Regions from separate parts of the Arthrobacter sp. Y3225209 genome, predicted to be linked through region 2. Evidence: riboswitches for the same ligand, from Rfam matches in the RefSeq annotation. Region 2 holds a riboswitch; the other holds the start of a gene.
The links. A riboswitch is a leader RNA that binds a small molecule or an ion and turns the genes downstream of it on or off. The one in region 2 is predicted to bind cyclic di-AMP.

Region 1: another riboswitch for cyclic di-AMP. It lies ahead of AC5RVB_RS04470 (LysM peptidoglycan-binding domain-containing protein); the one in region 2 lies ahead of AC5RVB_RS03765 (NlpC/P60 family protein).

Annotation. Positions count from the first base shown of each region.
Region 1 covers NZ_JBNHFW010000004.1:123,149-131,042, reverse strand. The annotation lists gene kdpB (potassium-transporting ATPase subunit KdpB) at 1-1,396, shown strand, start outside; gene kdpC (potassium-transporting ATPase subunit KdpC) at 1,451-2,059, shown strand; gene AC5RVB_RS04480 (ATP-binding protein) at 2,063-4,594, shown strand; gene AC5RVB_RS04475 (response regulator) at 4,591-5,265, shown strand; gene AC5RVB_RS04470 (LysM peptidoglycan-binding domain-containing protein) at 5,363-6,262, opposite strand; cyclic di-AMP (ydaO/yuaA leader) riboswitch at 6,268-6,414, opposite strand; gene AC5RVB_RS04465 (MFS transporter) at 6,836-7,894, shown strand, end outside.
Region 2 covers NZ_JBNHFW010000003.1:201,760-209,653, reverse strand. The annotation lists gene AC5RVB_RS03795 (cold-shock protein) at 137-520, shown strand; gene AC5RVB_RS03790 (DUF3027 domain-containing protein) at 542-1,069, shown strand; gene AC5RVB_RS03785 (MFS transporter) at 1,123-2,403, shown strand; gene serC (phosphoserine transaminase) at 2,442-3,569, opposite strand; gene AC5RVB_RS03775 (metal-dependent transcriptional regulator) at 3,783-4,481, shown strand; cyclic di-AMP (ydaO/yuaA leader) riboswitch at 4,573-4,762, shown strand; gene AC5RVB_RS03770 (M23 family metallopeptidase) at 4,766-5,536, shown strand; cyclic di-AMP (ydaO/yuaA leader) riboswitch at 5,662-5,819, shown strand; gene AC5RVB_RS03765 (NlpC/P60 family protein) at 5,823-6,626, shown strand; gene AC5RVB_RS03760 (NlpC/P60 family protein) at 6,654-7,442, shown strand; gene AC5RVB_RS03755 (HNH endonuclease) at 7,792-7,894, shown strand, end outside.

The DNA.
Region 1 (7,894 bases), on a different contig from region 2:
GCTGGCCACGCTGTCCCTGGTCTTTATCGTGGTGGTGCTGACGCTCAACCCGCTGGCGGGCTACTCGTCCGCGACCGTCAGCATCCCCGTGCTGGTGGCACTTCTGGTGTGCCTGATCCCCACCACCATCGGCGCGCTGCTCTCCGCCATCGGCATTGCCGGCATGGACCGCCTGGTCCAGCGCAACGTCCTGGCCATGTCCGGCCGCGCAGTGGAGGCAGCCGGCGACGTCACCACCCTGCTGCTCGACAAGACCGGCACCATCACCTATGGCAACCGCCAGGCCGCCGGGTTCATCCCGATCAACGGGACCGAAAGCACCGACCTGATTGACGCCGCAGTGCTGTCCTCCTTCGGCGATCCCACCCCGGAGGGCAAGTCCATCGTGGACCTGGCGGCGGCGAAGGGGTGCAGGCCCGAACCGCCCGCCGGATCCGTCAGTGTTCCCTTCACTGCGCAGACCCGGATGAGCGGCATGGACTTCCCCGACCGGGCGAAGATCCGCAAGGGCGCCTCCTCCGCCATCCTGGACTGGACTGCGGAATCCGGCGGCATCGACGTCGACGTGCTGATTGCCGTTGAAGACCAGGTAAAGAAAATCTCCACGGGCGGCGGCACACCGCTGCTGGTGGCGGTCCGGGACGCCGACGGCGGCACCCGGGTGCTCGGCGTCGTCCACCTGAAGGACGTGGTCAAGGAGGGCCTGAAGGACCGTTTCGCGCAGCTGCGCGCCATGGGCATCCGCACGGTGATGATCACCGGTGACAATCCCTACACCGCCAGGGCCATTGCGGCCGAGGCAGGGGTGGATGACTTCCTCGCCGAAGCGACGCCCGAGGACAAGATGGCCCTGATCCGGCGTGAACAGGAGGGCGGCCACCTGGTCGCCATGACCGGTGACGGCACGAATGACGCCCCGGCCCTGGCCCAGGCCGACGTCGGCGTGGCAATGAATACCGGCACCTCCGCGGCGAAGGAAGCGGGCAATATGGTGGACCTGGACTCCGACCCCACCAAGCTGATCGACATTGTCGGTATCGGCAAACAGCTGCTCATCACGCGCGGTGCGTTGACCACTTTCTCCATCGCGAACGACATTGCCAAGTACTTCGCGATCATCCCGGCGATGTTCGTAGGGGTGTTCCCGGGCCTGTCCGCACTGAACCTGATGCAGCTGCATTCACCCGCCTCGGCAATCCTGTCCGCGGTCATCTTCAACGCGCTGATCATCGTGGTGCTAATCCCGCTGGCACTGCGGGGCGTGAAGTACCGGGCCGCCGGATCCTCCTCGATCCTTAGCCGGAACCTGCTGGTCTACGGTGTGGGCGGCGTGATCGCGCCATTCATCGGCATCAAGGCCATCGACCTGCTGATCAGCCTTCTCCCGGGCTTCTGACATGGCGCCCCTTACCCGCACAGTACGCAGCACACCTCTGACCAGGAGCAGTAAATGAACCCCGTCCGCAGCAGTATGCGCCAGCTTGGCGTCTCCCTCCGGGCACTGGCGGTGCTCACTGTTCTCCTCGGCGTGGTGTATCCGCTGGCAGTCGCCGGAATCGGACAGGCCGCCCTGCACGGCCGGGCCAACGGCTCGATGGTCAGCAGCGGGGGCACGGACGTGGGATCGGCGCTGATCGGGCAGTCCTTCACTGACGCCGACGGCGCCGCCCTGCCGCAGTGGTTCCAGTCCCGGCCTTCGGCAGCGGGGGACGGGTACGACGGCGGTGCCTCCAGCGGGTCAAACCTCGGCCCGCTGAATGAGGACCTGGCTGCTGCCGTGGCGGAGCGGCGGGCCGCCGTGGCCGAGCTGGAGGCGGTGGCGCCGGCAGATGTTCCCGCCGAGGCAGTCACCGCGTCGGGGTCCGGGCTGGATCCGCACATCAGCCCCGAGTACGCCCGGATGCAGGTGGACCGGGTGGCCGCCGAACGCGGCCTGGACCCGGCCCGGGTCCAGGCACTCGTGGATGATGCCACGCAGGCTCCGTTCGCAGGGATCCTCGGACTGCGCACCGTTAACGTGTTGCTTTTGAACATTTCCCTGGCGGAGCTGGACACTTAGTCCATGACGCGGGGACAACTGAGGGTATTCCTGGGGGCGGCGCCCGGTGTGGGGAAGACCTACGCCATGCTCGAGGAAGGGCGCCGCCTCCGCAGCGAGGGGGCGGACGTCGTCGTCGCGCTGGTGGAGACCCACGGCCGTGCAGCGACCGCTGCCCAGGCCGAGGGCCTGGAGACAGTCCCGCGCGCCGTCCTGCACCACCGCGGGCTGGAGCTCACGGAGCTGGACCTGGACGCCGTCCTGGCCCGCGCCCCGGAGTACGCGCTGGTGGACGAACTGGCCCATACCAATGTCCCCGGACTGAAGCATGAAAAGCGGTGGCAGGACGTGCAGGCCCTGCTCAATGCCGGGATCAACGTCCTGTCCACCGTGAACATCCAGCACGTCGATTCACTTAATGACGTGATCGAGCAGATCACCGGCACCCTGCAGGCCGAAACCGTACCGGACGCCGTCCTGCGCGAGGCCGAACAGGTGGAACTGGTTGACCTGGCGCCGCAGTCCCTGCGGGGACGGCTGGCCGACGGGGTGATCTACCCGGCCGAACGCGTGGACGCCGCGCTGTCCAACTACTTCAGGCTGGGCAACCTCACCGCGCTGCGCGAGCTGGCCCTGCTGTGGCTGGCGGACGAGGTGGACTCGGCACTGAACCGGTACCGTGCGGAACAGGGCATTCACCGTAAATGGGAAGCCCGGGAACGGGTTGTCGTGGCCCTGACCGGCGGCCCCGAAGGACGAACGCTGCTGCGCCGGGGTGCGCGGATAGCCGCCCGGTCGGCCGGCGGGAAACTGCTGGCCGTCCACATTGCCGGTGCGGACGGGCTGCGCGGAGCAGAGCCCGGGGAGCTGGCGGCGCAGCGGATCCTGGCGGAAAAACTGGGCGGCACCTTCCACCAGGTGGTGGGCCACGACATTCCCAAGGCACTGGTGGACTTTGCCCGCGGCGTCAACGCCACACAGCTGGTAGTCGGCGTGAGCCGCCGCCCGCGGATTGCGGCGCTGCTCTCCGGCCCCGGGATCGGTGCCACCGTGATCCGGGAGTCGGGGGACATTGATGTCCACATCGTGTCCCACTCGGCGGCAGCACGGGCGCTGGTGCTGCCGCACTTCGGCGGTGCACTCTCCAGGCGCCGCCGCCTGCTGGGTTTTGCCCTGGCCCTGGCCGGAGGTCCGCTGCTTACCGCCGGGCTGGTGGCCGTCCGGAGCGCCGAGACCATCACCGGCGACGTCCTGAGCTACCAGCTGCTGGTGATTCTGGTGGCGCTGGTGGGCGGGATCTGGCCGGCACTGTTCGCCGCGCTGCTTTCGGGTCTCACACTGGACTTCTTCTTTATCCAGCCGCTCTACACGGTCACGGTTGCCACGCCCTCCCACATGCTGGCCCTGGGCCTGTATGTGGTGAACGCGCTGCTGGTCAGCTACGTGGTGGATGCGGCGGCGCGCCGTGCCCGCACCGCCCGGCGGTCGGCGTCGGAATCCGAACTGCTGGCTTCGGTCGCGGGCAGCGTGCTGCGGGGTGAGGATGCCCTGGCCGCCCTGGTGGGGCGCACCCGTGAGGCGTTTACCCTGGGCGCGGCGCGGCTGAGGGCGGACGGCATGGACCTGTACGCCGACGGCGACTGGCCGGCAGATCTCCCGCCGGGGGACCCGGCCTTCACCCGGCTGCCGGTGGGGGAGCGCGCCTTCCTGGATCTGTGGGGGCGTGAACTGGCGGCTTCGGACCGCCGGCTGCTGGCGGTGATCACCGCCCAGCTGGAAGCGGCACTGGAGCACCGGGAACTGACCGAGACGGCCCGCGGGCTCGGGTCCCTGGCCGAGGCGGACAAGGTACGCACGGCGTTGCTGGCCGCCGTCGGACACGACCTGCGCCGGCCGCTGACGGCGGCCACCGCCGCGGTTACCGGACTGCGGGCCACGGACGTCACCTGGTCCGAGCAGGACCGCAGCGAGCTGCTTGCCACTGCCGAGGAATCACTCGCGTCCCTTTCCACGCTGGTGACCAGCCTGCTGGACGTCAGCCGGCTGCAGGCGGGGGTGGTCGGGGTAAACCTGGAGCCGCTGAATGTTGCCGATGCCGTGCTGCCGGCACTGGAGGAACTGGACCTGGGCCCGGCCGAGGTGGAACTCGGGATTCCTGTGGACGGCCGGAATGTCCTTGCCGATCCGGTGCTGCTGCAGCGTGTGCTGGTCAATCTCCTGGCTAACGCCGTGCGGTTCAGCCCGGAGTCGGCCAGAGCCGTGCTGGCCGTGAGCGAGTTTTCCGGACGGGTGGAAATCCGTGTCATAGACTCGGGCCCCGGTGTCCCGGAACCACGGCAACCGGACATCTTCACGCCGTTCCAACGGCTGGGCGACACGGACAATCAAACCGGCCTGGGGCTGGGACTGGCTCTGGCGAAGGGATTCACTGAAGGTATGGGCGGAACCCTGGAGGCCGAAGACACACCCGGCGGCGGGCTGACCATGGTCCTTTCCCTGCCTGCCGCGGACCGTGTGTCCGCCGGGGCAGGCGGCCTGCCGGTGGGGGCCCGATGAGAATCCTGCTGGCCGACGACGATACACAGATACTGCGCGCCCTGCGCATCACGCTCGCCGCGTACGGGTACGAGGTGGTGACCGCCGAGAGCGGCAGTGCAGCCATCCGTAAAACCGTGGATACCCATCCTGACCTGCTGGTCCTGGACCTGGGCATGCCCGGGTTGAGCGGGATGGATGTCATTGAGGCGGTCCGCGGCTGGAGCGCGGTGCCCATCCTGGTGGTATCCGGCCGGATGGATCCTGCGGACAAGGTCCGTGCACTGGACCTCGGCGCTGACGACTATGTGACGAAGCCCTTCTCCACCGAGGAGTTGCTGGCCCGCATCCGTGCCCTGTCCCGCCGGACACCGGCCGCGGCAGGGCCGAGCGAAATATCCTTCGGCTCGGTGCGTGTCGATCTGGCTGCCCGGCGGATTATCCGGCTGCCGGACGGGTCCGACATCCGCCTTACGCCTACTGAATGGCGCCTGCTGGCGGCCCTCCTGGCACACCCGGGCATGTTGGTGACGCGGGATACCCTCCTGCACGACGTCTGGGGGCCGGGCACCACCGATACGGGCTACCTGCGGCTGTACATCGGGCAGCTGCGCCGCAAACTGGAGGTAGACCCCGGGTGTCCCGAGCATCTGCTGACCGAGCACGGCATGGGGTACCGGTTTGTGCCGTAACGGCGCTGGAAACGCAAAAGAGTCCGTCCCCCTTCAGGGAACGGACGCTTTTGCGTAGCTACGGCAGGATTGCCGTGCGCGGACGGGCCGCTAAGCCTTATGCGCGGTAGAACACGGGGCCGGAGCCGACGTTGACGGACTGGACCACGGTCTGGTTGCCGTTCCAGCCGCTGTGGATGGCCTCGCCGTTGCCGATGTAGATGGCAATGTGGGCCAGGCCCATGCCGCCGTCGGCGTAGTAGACCATGTCACCGGGCTCCGGAGTGGAGACCTGGGTGCCGTAGGCAGCCAGCTGTGCGGGGGCAAGGTCGCCCACGGAGTGGCCGGCGGCGCGCAGGGCAACCTCAACCAGGACGGTGCAGTCCTGGGCGGCGCCCAGCTGCGAGTACGCCGATGCCAGCATGGTGGCGTTGCTGCCGGTGGCAGCAGCGGCGGCGGGAGCCGGGGCCGGGGTAACCGAAGTGGCCTGGGTGCTGATGATGCCGTTGTCCGCGGCAGCAGGGGCAACCGGTGCGGCGTAGGCCTCGGTGGTGTAGGTGGCGGCAGCGTAATCCAGGGCAGCCGGTGCGGCTGCTGCCTCGCCGGAGACGGTAATGACGTCGCCGGGGTAGATGATCGATGCCATGGACAGGCCGTTCAGGGCGAAGACACTGTCCAGGCTGACGCCGTAGTTGGCGGCAATGGCGCCCAGGGTGTCACCGGACTGAACGGTGTGGGTGGTGCTGGCGGCTGCCGGAGCGGCAACGGGAGCGGCTTCAGCCACGGGGGCTGCGACCGGTGCGGCCGGAGCTGCAGCCTGGGTCGGCGTGTAGTTGTCGTTCGCTACGACGCCTGCGGAGGCCGGTGCGGCCATTCCGAGCATCAGGCCGGATCCGGCGGCTACAACGGCTGCGGTGCTGCCGATGGTCCGTCCGCGGCTGACGGTGGTCTGTGAGATGGTGGACCAAACGCCGGCGGTCTCGGCACGGTGACGTCCACGGTTCTTATTGAATGACATGTTGATTTACCTCTCCCGATACCTGCGAGGTGAGCTGTCGGATGCGGATGGGAGACACCCGGTCATCGGAGTGAATCCGGCGACTTAACCCCAAGGATTCGTGGAACCCGTTATTGGTTCCCCCGCCCCTGCCGTGATGGTGCGTTCTGTGGACCCCGGATAAGCGGCAGAGCTAGGTAACTAGTCCGGGGGAGCCGCGTTCAGAGCGGCATGGAAATAACCGTACAAGATGGTTACGGTTGGATAACCATTTAGTGATCCGGTTCTCTGCAGCGTGTGAGTGGCGCCTCGATGTGCTAGTCACTCCGGCCCCAGCAATGCCATCCAATGCCATGCCGTCACACTGTTCCCGCCGATTTTTCAGGCCTGACTGTTGTCCGGCGCCGGGGGCGCATAACGGATGTTGTATATGGTGCACGTGATGCCAGGGATACACCGCCGTTCCGCAGACAAAAAATGTGAAGTCGCTCTCCCTGGCGGATCTGGGTTGCCGGTACGCCAGCTCTCCTGCATAAGATACTTAGGCTACCTTTCAATCGAGGGCAGCCTCAACGATGCACAGGAGTAACGCGAGTGTCAGGCAGCAGCCAGAAACTATGGACCAGGGGATTCGTGCTGGCGATTGTCACGAACCTGTTCATTTCCCTCGTTTTTTACCTGCTGATGACCACCATGGCGCTCTACGCGGTGCAGGAGTTCGCCGCGTCGGACAGCGCCGCCGGCTTTGCCTCCGGTTCGTTTGTGATCGGCGCTCTTGCCGCCCGGGTCTTTGCCGGAAAGTTCCTTGATTTCGTTGGCCGCCGGCGCATGCTGATCGCCAGCCTCGCAGTTTTCGTAGCCGCTTCGGTGCTCTACATCCCGGCCTCGAACCTGGGCGTGCTGCTGGCAGTGAGGCTGCTCCACGGCGCCGCCTTCGGTGCCGCCAGCACCAGCCTCTCAGCCTCGGTTATGGGGCTTATCCCCGCCCACCGGCGCGGGGAAGGCACCGGATACTTCGGCATCTCCACCACCCTGGCCACCGCCGTCGGGCCGTTCCTGGCCGTGCTCCTGGTGGACTCGGCCAGCTACCGTGCGCTTTTCCTGTTTGCTGCCGCCTGCGCCGCCGTCGCCCTGATCCTCTCCCTGGTGCTGCGGCTGCCCGAGCGCACGCCGGGCCCGGAGGAACTGAAGAACAAGTGGCGCATGCACCTGAGCGACATCCTCTATGTGTCCGTGCTTCCCATTGCCTCGGTAATGTTCATTGCCGGTGCCGCCTACGCGGGCATCCTTTCCTTCCTGAACTCCTACGCCCAGACGGAGGGCCTGGTCCTCGGGGCAAGCCTCTTCTTTGTGGTCTATGCCGGGGTGGTGCTGGTATCGCGGCTCTTCGTTGGCCGGATCCAGGACCGCCACGGAGACAACGCCGTGGTCTACCCCACGCTTCTCTCCTTCGCCGCCGGCCTGGCGCTCCTTGCATACGCCCCCAATGACACTGTCATGGCCGTGGCCGGCGTCTTCGTCGGGTTCGGCTTCGGTGCCCTGATGCCGTGCGCCCAGGCCATCGCAGTGGGCATGGCCGCACCGGCACGGATTGGCCTGGCCACGTCCACGTTCTTCATCTTTATGGACGCCGGGGTGGGTCTGGGCCCGCTC
Region 2 (7,894 bases):
GTCGGGATATTCTAAAGGGAACAGACTTCCCCGTAGTATCTCTGGGGTACGGAGCGCCGCTTCCGTGCCGGACTGCGGGTCACACGAAAAGGCAGGCAACCCTGCCTTGCTGAAAACTAAGAACGAGGTAACCGAAGTGCCTATCGGCAAGGTCAAGTGGTTCGACACTGGTAAGGGTTTTGGTTTTCTGGCCACGGATGAGGGGCAGGAAGTATTCCTTCATGCCTCGGCCCTGCCAGCAGGAGTCAGCGAGGTTAAGCCCGGCACCCGCATGGAGTTCGGCGTAGCCGACGGCCGGCGCGGCCCGCAGGCCCTTTCCGCACGCATCTTGGAAGCACCGCCGTCGGTTGCCAAGGCCACCCGCAAGGACGCCGAAGACATGGCTGTGATTACCGAAGACCTGATCAAACTCCTTGACGGAATCTCCAACGGCCTGCGCCGCGGGCGCTACCCGGAAAAGAAACATGCCGCCAAGGTGGCCGCAGTCCTGCGCGCCGTCGCTGACGACCTGGATGTATAAGGTTCGCGTACTGAAGTGACTATGACACCGGTAACCCCCTCTCCCGATACGTCTCCGGAACCCGGATCCGACCAGGCAGCTCCCGCGGCCCGGCGGCGGGCTCCGCGCCGTCCCGGTAAACCCGACGCCGTCCTGGCCGCAGCAGTGGCTGAAGCACGTGCCGGCCTGCTGGAGGTCGCAGCTGAAGAAGAAGTGGGCGAGTACGTGGGCGCCGTTGCGGATGCCGAGCGCCTGGTAACCCACCGGTTCGCGGCCCTGCGTCCCGGTTACCGCGGATGGCAGTGGTACTCCACGGTTGCGCGGATGCCCAGAAGTAAAAAGGTGACGGTCAGCGAGGTGGGTCTGCTGCCGTCCGAGGATTCCCTGTTGGCGCCTGAATGGGTGCCGTGGTCCGACCGGCTGCGGCCCGAGGATATCGCCGCCGAGCAGGAACAGCAGGCGAAGGAGCAGGCCGAACAGGAGGCCCGCGACGCGCTGGAACAGGCTGAGCCCCGGCAGGACGGGCAGCAGTCCTCCACTGACGCGACGGGTGCCGGGGAGGACGACTAACCCGTGACGGTTGCGGCAACAGGTTCATCAATCCCGCAGGGGGCGCTGAACTGATGTTCCGTTCCCTACGCATCTTTAACTACCGGATCTGGTTTTTCGGTGCCCTGGTCTCAAACATCGGCACCTGGATGCAGCGGACCGCACAGGACTGGCTGGTCTATGACATCCTCACTGACCAGAATGCGGCAGCGATGGGCATTGTCATGGCCCTGCAGTTGGGCCCCCAGCTGCTGCTCGCCCCCTGGTCCGGACTGATTGCGGATACCTACAACCGCCGCAAGGTCCTGCTGCTGACCCAGATCAGTATGGGCGGTCTCGGCCTCGCCCTGGGCCTGCTGGTTCTCTCCGGCCATGCCGAGCTGTGGCATGTCTACGCGTTTGCCATGGCATTGGGGATTGTTTCCGCCATTGACGGTCCGGCACGGCAGGCTTTTGTGTCCGAAGTGGTTTCGGAACGGGATCTCCCGAACGCCGTGGCCCTGAACAGCGCCTCCTTTAACGGGGCACGGATGATCGGCCCCGCCGTCGCGGGCCTGCTGACCGTGGCCGTCGGCCCGGGGCTGGTCTTTATCCTCAATGCCCTGACCTTCGGCGCCATGGTGGTGGCCCTGCTGAAGATGCGTGCCGGGGAACTGCGGGCCATGCCGAAGGCGGCCGCCGGCAAGGGGCGCATCCGGGCGGGGCTGGCCTATGTGCGCCACCGGCCGGACCTGATGATGGTGATGCTCGCCATTTTCATTGTCGGCACGTTCGGCATGAACTTTGCCATATATATAGCGGCAATGGCGCGCACGGAATTTGGCCGCGATGCAGGGGTCTTCGGGGTGCTCAACTCAGTGATGGCGATCGGCTCGGTATCCGGTGCCTTACTCTCCGCCCGCCGGGACCGGCCACGGCTGCGGTTTGTTTTCGGCGCCGCGGGTGCCTTCGGGTTCGCCTGCATCCTTTCCGCCGCCGCACCCAACCTGATCCTGTTCGCACTCTCGCTGATCCCGGTGGGGCTGTTCGCCCTCACACTGATGACCAGCGCCAACGCCTATGTGCAGACCACCACCGCACCTGGAATGCGCGGGCGGGTGATGGCGCTGTATTTCGCGATCTTCATGGGCGGAACGCCGCTGGGCGCCCCGGTGGTCGGCTGGGTCTCCAACGCCTTCGGTCCGCGCTGGAGCCTGGGGGTAGCGGCCGCTGCCGGCATTGTGGCGGCCACACTGGGCTTTGTCTGGGCGTGGCGGACCTACGGAATGCGGTTCCACTATGACCGCAGCCTGCCGCGCCGCCTGAGCATGACCACAGACATCCCGGAAAAGGCGCAGGACCCGGACAACGCCTAGCGTCCGGGTCCTGCGCCTGATGCTGCTGGCCTGAAGGGTCAGGAATGCTCGATCACGTAGTCGATGCAGTTCAGCAGGGCACTGACATCATCGGGTTCGATGGCAACAAAGGTGGCAATCCGCAGCTGGTTGCGGCCCAGCTTGCGGTAGGGCTCCACATCCACCACGCCGTTGGCACGCAGGGTCGCAGCGATGGCGGACGCGTCAATGCTGTCATCGAAATCGATGGTGGCAATCACGTTTGAGCGGTCCTCGGGCCGGGCGACGAACGGTGTGGCCACCGCGGATTTCTCCGCCCAGGAGTATATGCGGCCGGCGGATTCGGCAGTGCGGCCGGCGGCGAAGGCCAGCCCGCCGTTGGTGTTGAGCCACTGGACCTGCGAGTTCAGGGTCACCAGAGTGGACAACGACGGCGTGTTGTAGGTCTGGTTCAGCCGCGAGTTATCAATGGCCGTCTGCAGGTTCAGGAAGTCGGGGATCCAACGGTCGCCGGCGTTGATCCGCGCCGCACGCTCCAGCGCGGCAGGGGAGAACATGCCAAGCCACAGCCCGCCGTCGGACGCGAAGTTCTTCTGCGGCGCGAAGTAATACACATCGGACTGGGCCAGGTCCACGTCCAGCCCGCCGGCAGCGGAAGTGGCGTCAATGAGGACCAGGGAGCCGTCGTCGGCGCCCTGCACCCGCTGGACCGGAGCTGCTACGCCGGTGGAGGTCTCGTTCTGCGGCCAGGCGTAAACATCTACGCCGGGCTCGGCCACGGGCTGCGGCCGGGTACCCGGTTCGGCCTTGATGATGCTGGATGCGGAGAGGAACGGCGCCTTGTTGGTGGCGGCGGCGAACTTGGAACCGAACTCACCGAAAGAGAGGTGCTGGGCCTTGTTCTCCACCAGGCCGAAGGAGGCAATGTCCCAGAAGGCGGTGGACCCGCCGACGCCGAGGACCACTTCATAACCCTCGGGCGCCGAGAACAGGTCGGAGAGGCCGTTACGGATGCTGCCTACAAGGTTGCGCACGGGTGCCTGGCGGTGGGAGGTGCCCAGCAGGCTGCCTCCGGCCTGCGCAAGCGCCTCGATCTGTTCCGGGCGGACCTTGGACGGTCCGGCGCCGAACCGGCCGTCGCGGGGCAGGAGTCCGGCGGGAATCTTCAGTGCGGCGGTATCGCCCATTGGTTATCGCTCCAAGCGTGTCAGGGGAAAGCGCGTATGCAATTCCATTCTGCCGCACCCTCCTCCACCGGACGATTTATGACCCCGGCCACGGGAGGATGTGCTGCAGGCCGGGCAATTTACGGGGCGTCGGGCGAATAGGCTAACGTGTTGGCGTACACCCGGGGCAGCGGTATGTTGTCCTCCTTTCTTCCTTAGTAGGAGCGGCCCGTCATGACGGATCTCATTGACACCACTGAGATGTACCTCAGGACCATCCTGGAACTGGAAGAGGAAAACATTGTTGCCCTGCGGGCGCGGATTGCCGAACGGCTGCGCCACTCAGGCCCCACCGTGTCCCAGACAGTTGGGCGGATGGAGCGCGACGGCCTGGTGGTGGTCGCGGGAACCCGCAGGCTGGAGCTGACCGAACTCGGCCGGCGCCGTGCCACGGAGGTCATGCGGAAGCACCGGCTGGCCGAACGCCTGCTGGCCGATGTGATCGGCCTTGACTGGGCCTACGTCCACGACGAGGCCTGCCGGTGGGAGCATGTCATGAGTGAACGGGTGGAACGGCGGCTCTACGAGCTGCTGGGACGCCCCACCGAATCCCCCTACGGCAACCCCATCCCGGGCCTGGAAGCGATCGGCGGCGTAGCCTCGGAGGTCTTCAGTTCAGGAGTCAATGACCTGGTCTCCATGGTCGCTGAAGCTGTGCCGGGCGCCCCGCTGAAGCTGGTCCGCCTGGCCGAGCCCATCCAGGTGGAGCCCGAACTGCTGTCCCAGCTGGACGAAGCAGGCCTGCGGCCCGGCGCCCGGATCACCGCGGAAGAAGTGGGCGGGTATATCTCAGTCCGTGTGCCCGGCATTGAAGGGGCCCTGGAACTGCCTGCGGAGGTTGCGGCGCACGTCTTCGTGTCCCACGCCGGGTAACGGAATGGTCACTTTTGTGGCGTTTACCCTATAGTGAGTTCCTGACGTTGAAACACCATCGTTATCCGGTCCGTCCGCCGAGCCCTGCCAGCGGACCGGAGTACCAACCGTTCAGGCAGGGGCGGAGGACCCACTTTCCGGCAGCACAGCTGCCTTGGGGTGAAGCCTTCCGGACGCCGACAGCCGTGCACGCCCAGCCGCCTGCACGCCGCCGGACCGGAGGCCGAGTTTCTCTACTCGAATCCGACAGCTAACTTCGTAGGCGATCCAAGAGAGGGAATTACTTGTCGAAGCATGCTGCTTCGGGCCGGCGCCGTGCGTCTGCTCCTGTTACGCCTGCGCGTCAGCGCAACTCAACGTCCTCCGGCCGCCGGCGGGCTGAAACCAAGACCATCTCCGTTGGGGGAGCCGCCCAGAAGGTTGCCATTACCGCTGCCACGTCGGGCCTGATCCTCACCGCGGCCCTGCCGACGACGGCGGCTGCCGGGGACCCCGCAGTGCAGCCGGAACCGGTTGCAGCGACAAGTACGCCAGTACAGGCTGACCCGAATGCCAATGTCGGCTTCGCCCGGGCAGGTTTGAGCAGCGCCTTCGATCCGGACGCCAAACTCGCCTCGGTTACGGTTGCTGCCGGCAGCACGGTGGTTCCCGCCGCCGCCAAGGGCACACTCTCCACTCCGCTGGACGCCGCCCTGATCGAAACCTCCGGGTTCGGACACCGCGTCAGCCCCATCACCGGTGAAGCCGGCGAAATGCATAATGGCCAGGACTTCGCTGCAGCCTGCGGCACCGCCGTAAATGCCGCTGCCTCCGGCACGGTCGTTTTTGCCGGCTGGCACCCCTATGGCGGGGGCAACCGTGTGGTGATTGACCACGGCAACGGCGTAGAGACCACGTACAACCACCTGTCCAGCGCAGCAGTCACCGTGGGTACCGAAATCAAGCGCGGACACCTGGTGGGCGCAAGCGGAACCACTGGCGCTTCCACCGGCTGCCACCTGCATTTTGAGGTCGTAGTTAACGGCGAAGTAGTCGACCCGCGGGACTGGTTGTAACCGGACGAATATCGTTTCGTGATCGGAACGTGACATAGAGCAAATGTTGCTGTACGCTCGTCCTCGTGCCTGATTCGCCAACGATCGGGCACCTTCGAACAGATCGCCGAGCTCTGCCACTGTTTGAAGTCCGTTCGCAGAATCGCATGGCAGAGGCGGGGGAACCAATTTCGGGTTTCGAAAGAAACCCTTGGGGTTAAGTTGCAAAGGCCATTAGGCCGGGCAACCGGGTGACTCCCATCCGAATCCGACAGCTCACCTCGTAGGCATTGGGAGAGGCAAACTTGTGTCATCACACGCTCATGGCCGCCGTCGCGCTGCCACCGTACAGACCAACCCGATCACCGCGCTATCCAAGGCAGTCAGCTCCAACGCCGGTACCGTAGGCCGCCAGGCCGCCGTCGTAGTAGCAGCATCCGGCCTCGTGCTGGCTGCAGGACTTCCTGCACAGGCTTCCTCCGTCAACACGGACCGCCAGGCACTTGAGGCAACCACCCTGAACTTCGTGGACGGCAGCGTCACCGCTCCCGCCAACGCCCCCTTCGCTCTGCAGCTGGCCGCTACCGCCGGTTCCATCGATGGATCCGAATACCGCGCACAGGTTGCAGCAGAAGAAGCAGCAGCAACCGCAGCAGCCGAGCAGGCAGCTGCACAGGCTGCCCAGGCAGCACAGACCGCCGCTGCAGCAACCGCACCCGCAGCTGCCCCGGCCGCTGCCGGTGCCGCCGTTATGACGGCTTCCTCCACTCCTGCCGCACCCGCACCGGAAACCGCTGCTCCCAGCAACGTCGGCGCGGCCCTGGTCGCCTCGGCCTACGGCCAGATCGGCGTTGCCCAGGATTGCACCGCCATGGTTGAAAACGCACTGCGCTCCGTCGGCAAGTCCGTCGGCGATCTGGCCCCGGGCCAGTTCTTCCAGTTCGGCGCAGTTGTCGGCAGCCCGCAGCCCGGCGATCTGGTCATCACCGGTGGCCACGTCGCGATCTACGTCGGCAACGGCCAGGTCATCAGCGGCGGGCTGAACGGTATGAACACCGGCCTGCACAGCCTCTCCGACCTGCCGGGCGCCAGCTTCGTCCGGGTCAGCTAAGCCCAGTTTTTCGAGAGCCGGAGAATCATGACCTCGACAACTGAGCGCGCCCGCCACCGGGCGCCGGTGGAACGCACCACTACGCTGAACGCACTCGCCGGTGCCGTGAGCGCCAACGCAGGAACAGTGGGCCGCCAGGCCGCTGTTATTGCCGCGGCCTCGGGGCTGGTACTGACAACCGGCGTTGCCGCCAATGCCTCCGGTGCGGAGACCCTGCGCGATGTCCGCACCAGCAACCTGAACCTTTCCGCGGCCCAGCCCGTCCAGGTACCGGAGACCATTCAGGTCTCCTTCGAACGGGACGGGATCAACGGTGTGATCACCGCTCCCGAGCCTGTGCCGGCCGAGACGCCCACGCTGACCGTACAGGCCCAGGAAGTAGTTCCCGCCACGGCCAACACCAATGCCCAGGGCGGCGCCGCCACCGGTGCCGCAACTGCAGCACCGGCCGCGGCAACCCCGTCACCGGCACCGGAAGTTCCTTCCGGAGTTGGCGCAACCATCGCGGCCGCAGCTTACGCCCAGCTTGGCGTCAGCCAGGACTGCACCATGCTGGCCACCAATTCGCTGGCTGCCGCAGGCATCAACTTCCACGGATGGCCGGCCGGCTACCTGTCCCTTGGACGGACGGTCAGTGCAGCCGAGGCCATGCCCGGAGACCTGATCTACTACGCCGACGGCGGCATGGGCATGGCCCACATTGCCGTCTACGTAGGCGGCGGACAGGCAGTACACGGCGGGTTCAACGGAAACAGCACAGTGGTTGCTCCGGCGGAGCTTGGCTCCGGCGGCGTTTACATCCGCGTAGGCGGCTAATACCCCTGCACATCAACGCACTGCCTGAGTGCGGGGCGTGAGTTTGTAAGACAGTCTGTAAGACCACGGCAAGGCTCCTCCTTCGGGGGGAGCCTTCCGGCTTTAATCCATTCCTTTTAACCCGCCCGGCCCGTCTAACCCCTCCGGCCCTTTGATACACCCGCACCCCGCCGTCGTCGCTGGGGCGGGGAAGCGGAGCGGGGGAGTGGTGTGTCCGCCGGGGTTTTGCGCGTGAAAATGGCCAAGTTGCGAATCCCGGCATACTCTTGCATAGACAATCCGAAGTGCCGTTTGCGGAACGGTGTCTTGTACTCACCGGTTCGTGGGCGGCAGATGAAGAGGTATGTGCATGCGCACTCTCGTTCTGAATGCTGGATACGAACCGCTGGCCGTGATTACCTTCCGCCGGGCCCTGGTACTGGTCCTCAACGGAAAGGCAAGCGTGGTAGCCG